DNA from 2 places in the Lactobacillus sp. B4026 genome. Region 1 is predicted to be linked to the other one. Evidence: predicted binding sites of a transcription regulator. Region 1 holds the regulator's gene; the other holds the start of a gene.

Region 1 (3,425 bases):
CGCCACAAGTAACGAAAGCCATATAAAAGTAGTGCCGCGAAAATGATTGTCAAAATTAACAAGCCATATTCTTGCCAAGAAATATGTCCTTTATCGAGCTGATCAGCCATTAGTCCTAATATTCGCGGTGGAACCAAATTAATTACAGACGTTAAAGCCAAGAAGGTCACACCAATTAGGTACCGTTTTTTCTCCTTTTTAAAAAACCATCCAAGCTTAAAAAATATACCCATTTTTCACCTTTCTTTCCAAATAAAAAGGCGGAGAAATAATCCTCCGTCTTTATTTTCAATTCAGTAAGATTGACTATTTTTGATGCTTCATCATGTTCATCACCTGGTTAACCTTCTTAGCGGAAGGCTTTTGCCCCATTTGTGACATCATGGCAACGATCATATCCTCACTGATTGGTGGATTATCTTTAAAGTATTTCTTCATGTATGCTCTTGCACCATAAAAACCGCCAACAAGGCCAATTAATAATGCAACAATAATTAAAACAATCGCTAATCCTAATTTCATAAAATAATCACCTCAATTTGTCCAATAGATATATCTTACCGAAAATTTAAGTAAATTTAAAGACGTAAATTAGTCTTTTCGTAAACCTTTCTTCCGCTGAGCTTTCTTTGCTTTTTCAGAAGTAATTTCCTTGCCATTCTTATCAATTATGACAAGGTTTTCAACATCTTGCTTAAAACCGGCACGAAAGTTCTTGATAAATTCTTGATGAAGTTTTTCACGTTCTTTTTCTTCTTCATCAGACAAACCTTCTTTTTCTTTCTTATGATATAGTTCGTTTATCCGATTAATCATCTTTTTTTCATTGTCTTCTGTCATTTTTTGCACCTCTTTCGCACTTCTTAATAAAAAGAGTCTACCCTATTTCAGCTAAGAAAAAAAGTTTAATTTCTTAGAACGCTTGTTTGTATTATGACTTAATTTCTGTTAGAATATGTTTATCAGCAAATAGACTATCATGGGAGCTAAAGATGACTAACAAACAAAGTTCAAAACAATTACAAATTTTACGTTATATCTATGACACAGTTGAAAAGCGCGGATTTCCGCCAACTGTGCGAGAAATCTGCCAAGGAGTTCAACTTTCTTCGACTTCGACTGTTCACGGTCATTTGTCACGGTTGGAACGCAAAGGCCTTATTGTTAAGGATGCCACCAAGCCGCGAGCATTGGAAATAACAGACGAAGGTAAGAAAGCCATTGGCGTTAAGCCAACTGAAATACCTGTTGTCGGTGTTGTTACTGCCGGTCAGCCAATTTTGGCGGTTGAAGATATCGAAGATTACTTCCCTCTTCCACCAGATTTAGAAAATGATGCTGGTGACCTGTTCATGCTACGTGTTCACGGGGAAAGTATGATTAATGCTGGTATTTTAAATGGTGACAATGTTATTGTTCGTAAACAAAGCTCAGCAACAAATGGTGAAATTGTTGTTGCCATGACAGATGAAAACGAAGCAACTGTTAAACGTTTTTATAAGGAAAAAGATCATTATCGTCTTCAACCTGAAAATGATAACATGGCACCGATTATTCTTAATAGTGTTCATATCTTAGGTAAAGTTGTTGGTCTTTACCGTAATAATATTAATTAGCTTAAAAAGTTTTTAGTCTGTTAGATCGTTTAATTAATAACTGTTCATTTACTTAATGAGCAGTTTTTTTAGTGCTTTTTTCAATGCCACTAAAGCTTTTTTTCTGTGACGCAGTTCTCTGATTGCAGCATCATTTTCTGCTATTTTTTCTTCGATTAGCCGAAGATTTTGCTCATGCTGCTTTTTTGTACCACATGACTGGTCATTCAATTCTTTGATTGCGCAAATTTCTTTTAGTGAAAAGCCCAATTCTTGTAAGTTTTTTATTTCCTGAAATGATTCTACTTCATTATCAGTAAACCAATAATTTTTCCCCTTTCGTATTGGCGTTAATAAACTTAATTCAAGATAAAACCTAACTGTATCCTTAGTAGTATTCATTTTAGTGATAAATTCTTTTAAATACATGTATATTCTCCTTGACGTTGGGTCAACCCCCTATAGTTAACTAGCGCTAGGAGGAAAGAAAATTGAAAATTTCAACTAATTTATTGACTATTATTTACGGAACAATAATGATAATTGCGGCCGTAGCTAGCATTCACAAAATTCCTGTTTGGTTAATCTGCTTAAACGTTATCGCAAGCGTTTTCTTAATACTGACCTGCTTAACTGGTTACCATAAATATGCGCCAATTTGTTTATTTGCAATCTTACTCATTGCGTTAATTAATGGCTATTGCCTAAACAGAAAAATCAATTGGCTTCACTGGTTTATCAGACTGACCATAACTATTGCTTTAAGTTGGTTAAACTGGTGTTTTTAAAATAATGGCATTATTTAATTTACAAAAGAGATCTTCTGTTTGCTATTTAATTCCACTTCAATATATTTGTTACCATTTTTAACGTTAAGTCAAGTATAATCGCTTTCATAAAAAGAATCTGATGACTTTCCACATCAGCTATGCTTCTTAGCTTCACAAAGTTTACGGCGATTTTTAGCAATAAATACCGATATTACAACATTTTAATTTTACATTGTGAATTATTTAGATGTTTCACTTTGGTTTCACAGCATATCTTTTCACAAAGTCAAAACTAGAGTTGGTCGAGTATGCTTGTTGCTAGTTCCAGTCCTTTACCATGCGCATCTATACCCCAGCCACGTTCTTGATGATCCTCAATATCATTAAGTGAATCGGCAGTAAACAGAATTTGCGCAAAATCAGCTTGCCGAAATTGTGCACAAGCAGCCATTGCGGCACATTCCATTTCAACGCATGCAGCACCAAGTTTCTTAAATTGCTTGACCTTTCTAGCAGTTTCCCTGAAAAAACCATCAGTAGTCCAAGTCGTTACCTCTTTGACTTTAAAACCATTTTGCACCATCAAATTTTCAGTTTTAGTTAAAAAAGCTGAACGCAAATCAACGAAGTTGCCTGGCTCCATGTAATGAAAAGATGTTCCTTCATCACGAATTGCTTTGGTCGGAACTAAAAAATAATTTTCTGGCAGATCAACAAGTGTCCCTGCTGAACCGATTGCCAAAATCTGCTTGACACCATAGCTAATGAGCCAGTCTAACATTTGAACCGCAGCAGGAGCGCCAAGCATTGCCTGACACAAAGTGATTTTTTCTTTTGGCATCTCCACCTCATAAATTAAGGTCACTTTACCAAAGCAATCGAAGTGACCCAGAACTCGGTGCGGATGCTGAGCTAAGAAGTCATCAATTGCTTCTTGCGTTAAAAAGGCAAAGAGCAATTTTGCATGAAAGTGATAATGCGTTTCATTTCTTTCATGATCTGGTTCTAAAACCGCACGCGGAGTTGAATCAAAATCTAATAAAAATGGCTTGCTCATCAA
Region 2 (3,425 bases), on a different contig from region 1:
TTTCATTTCTTCATTTGGCAAATCTACAACCGACACCGTTGTTTCTGCCACAGTATCGGCAGAACTGCTTTGAATTGCGTCAATAATAACTTTGTGTGCATAATGATCAGCTTTAGCTTGAACTTCTTCATTACTGTTTCTAATCATTTCTGCTCGTTCTTTGACTAACTCATCTGATAATTGACTCAGCACCAGTTTCTTACCCTGCTCCTTATCTAAATGAGCAATTTCATAGAGCTTTTGCTGGCTCTTTTCAACTAGTTCATCAGCTTCCTGAACTTTTTGATCTAGATCAGTTTGCTCTTTAGCTAGCTGCTTTTCCTTTTCCTTGAGTTCATCCTCCCTTTCTACCATCAAAGAATTCTTGTGATTAAGAGTATCTTCTCTTTGCTGTAAACGGTTATTATCACGTGCAATCGCATCGCGCTTGACGTTTAACTCATCCTCAACTTTTTGTCGATATTCTTGAATCTTTTCTTGAGCTTCAAGAATTTTTTCTTTTTTCGTGTTTTGTGCACTTTGCTTTAAAGCATCTGCTGCTTGCTTTTGTGCGTTGACTTCAGCTTTTGCAGCATCTACTTGTGCTTTTGCCTCGGTTAATATATGGTCGGCATCGTTTTGAGCATTTTGCGCTCTTTTTTCCCAGCCATTCTTGCGAATAGCATATCCAATACCTGTTCCCAATAAAATTGAAATAATAGCAACTGCGACGGGAATCAAAATTGTATTTGTCATGATTACTATCGCCTTTTTTTATTTTTTTAAGATTATTCACACAGTATTAATAATAATGAACCGTGGTGGTGATGTCAATTAAGTAGAAAAAAACCTTGACCTATTTTACAGGTCAAGGTTAATCTCTTCGACTTTAGTTACTTTTGCTATCTGCTTCTTTTTTATCAGAAGCTTCCTTTTCTTTACTCTCAGTCTCTTTTGTTTTCTTAGCTTTGATTTTTTCAGGATCTTCGCGTTCAGCAACAGATTCTTCATCAATGCCATATGCCTGACGTACCTTTTGTTGGACTTCATCATAAATATCTGGGTGGTCTTCAAGGTATTTCTTGGCGTTTTCACGTCCTTGACCAATTCGCTCTTCATTATACGAGTACCACGAACCGGCCTTGGCAATGATATCTTTATCAGCTGCCATATCGAGAAGTTCACCACTTTGTGAAATCCCTTTACCATACATCATATCAACTTCAGCAACCTTAAATGGCGGCGCAACCTTATTCTTGACAACTTTAATCTTGACACGATTACCGGTTATCTCTCCACCAGTCTGCTTAATCTTTTCAGCTCGTCTGATTTCTAGCCGAATTGTCGAATAAAACTTCAGTGCACGTCCACCAGGTGTGGTTTCTGGATTACCAAACATAATCCCAACTTTTTCACGAATCTGGTTAATAAAAATAGCAATTGTTTTGGTTTTATTGATATTCCCAGAAAGCTTACGCAAAGCCTGACTCATTAACCGTGCTTGAAGTCCGACGTGGCTGTCGCCCATTTCACCATCAATTTCAGCTTGGGGCACTAACGCAGCAACTGAGTCAACTATCAAAATGTCAATCGCGCCACTAGTAATCAGCGTGTCAGCAATCTGCAAGCCTTCCTCACCTGTATTTGGTTGTGACAAAATAAGTGAGTCAACGTCAACTCCAAGTGCTTCTGCATAGGCTGGATCCATTGCGTTTTCTGCGTCAATATAGGCAGCTGTTCCCCCGCGCTTTTGCACTTCTGCTACAGCATGCAAAGCTACGGTAGTTTTACCTGAAGATTCAGGCCCATAAATTTCAACAATTCTTCCGCGCGGATAGCCGCCAACTCCAAGAGCTGCATCAAGTGCAAGCGAACCAGATGGAATGGTCGAAATTTTAGTATTTGCCTTATCGCCCATGCGCATAACAGCACCTTTACCAAAATTTTTCTCAATTTTCTTCAGTGCATTTTCTAATGCAGCCTGTTTCTCATCTTTGGCCAAGTATTTTTCCTCCTCTAGTATAGTCCTCAATTTAGTACGTACTAATTATACTTTGATTTAGTGTATATTTGCAAGGAATAAGCGAACAAATGTTTAAATTTGTTCCTTCACTACTAAATACGCGAAAAAGTCGTTTTATTTTTTTAATCCTTTCGGTTGTAACCATTTTTGCAAGAAATTTAAAATGATATCTGCCAATATGGCCATTAGTGCCGTTGGCAACGCACCAGCTAAAATGATTGCACTACCATTAGTAGCATTGGTACCACGAATTATGATATCACCTAAACCCCCTGCACCAACAAAAGAACCAATCGAAGTAATCCCGATGGCAATAACTAACGCATTTTTTAGGCCAGCAATAATAACTGACATTGACAAAGGCAATCTAACCATGCGCAATACCTGCCATTTAGTCATACCCATGCCCTTACCAGAATCAATTACATTTTTATCAACGCTGCGCATCCCAGTATACGTATTTTTAATAATCGGCAACAAAGAATATAGCGTAACAGTAAAAATGACCGTCATCACGCCTAATCCCAAGCCAATCATCACAATTGACAGTAATGCCAGCGAAGGAATAGTTTGAATAAAGTTAGCAATTTCAACGACAAAATCACCTAAATGGGCATTACGTGAAATAAAAATACCTAACGGAATTCCAATAATGGCCGCAAATAACACGCCATAAATCGAAATTAGGAAAGTTCGATTAAACTGTTCAAGCACATAAAAGCCATTATGTTGATAATAATAAATAAATTGCTGCCATAAAGATAATCTAGCCATTATTTCTCCTTTCTAAAGTAATCATGCTTTACTAAGAATTGGTGCGCCACCGTGGACGGTTCAAGCAGCTTATCATCAACGTCATAATTCATTTTACGAATATCATGAACACTAATGTTACCTACTAACCGCTCTAAAAGTGGTTTTAATTCCGGGTGCTCGCGCAAAACATAGTTATTAATCAACATGCCGCAATTATACGGTGGAAAGAAGTGTTTATCATCTTTTAACAAGTGCAGCTTATAACTATCGATTCGGCCATCGGTTGAATAACCTAAAATAACGTCCATTTTACCGTTTTTTAAAGCCGAATAAACTAAGCCGATGTTCATCGGGTGGGCTTTGGCAAAAGTGATACCATAAGCTGTCTGAAAAGCAGGATAGCCGACTCCTGGAGCATTAACCCATTCAGACGCAACCCCGAAGGAAAACTTATTTTGCACCTTTTTTAGATCTGAAATATTGTACAGGTGGTATTTCTTCTGATCTTTTGCCCTAACCATGAATGCATAATTATTGGCAAAGCCATAAGTATGAAGATACGTTTGATCCCACCGCTTCTTTACTTCTCGTCGAACCGTATTATTAGCCTTTTTTGAATCTTTGATTGCTGGTAACAACAAATTGGCAGTCAGTTCACCACCATCAT

Evidence for each region. The regulator LexA, encoded in region 1, represses DNA repair genes until DNA is damaged. The targets are predictions, from matches to a motif close to CNAACANNTGTTNG.
Region 2: the regulator LexA is predicted to act here: its motif matches at 2,064-2,077, upstream of recA (recombinase RecA).

The regions. Positions count from the first base shown of each region.
Region 1 is NZ_JAFNPD010000002.1:70,058-73,482, reverse strand. It holds gene J3U69_RS02265 (ABC transporter ATP-binding protein) at 1-233, opposite strand, end outside; gene J3U69_RS02260 (YneF family protein) at 307-522, opposite strand; gene J3U69_RS02255 (DUF896 domain-containing protein) at 592-840, opposite strand; gene lexA (transcriptional repressor LexA) at 993-1,616, shown strand; gene J3U69_RS02245 (MerR family transcriptional regulator) at 1,665-2,024, opposite strand; gene J3U69_RS02240 (hypothetical protein) at 2,087-2,383, shown strand; gene J3U69_RS02235 (nucleoside phosphorylase) at 2,658-3,425, opposite strand.
Region 2 is NZ_JAFNPD010000001.1:206,360-209,784, reverse strand. It holds gene rny (ribonuclease Y) at 1-735, opposite strand, end outside; gene recA (recombinase RecA) at 869-1,981, opposite strand; gene J3U69_RS01125 (ABC transporter permease) at 2,117-2,776, opposite strand; gene J3U69_RS01120 (osmoprotectant ABC transporter substrate-binding protein) at 2,776-3,425, opposite strand, start outside.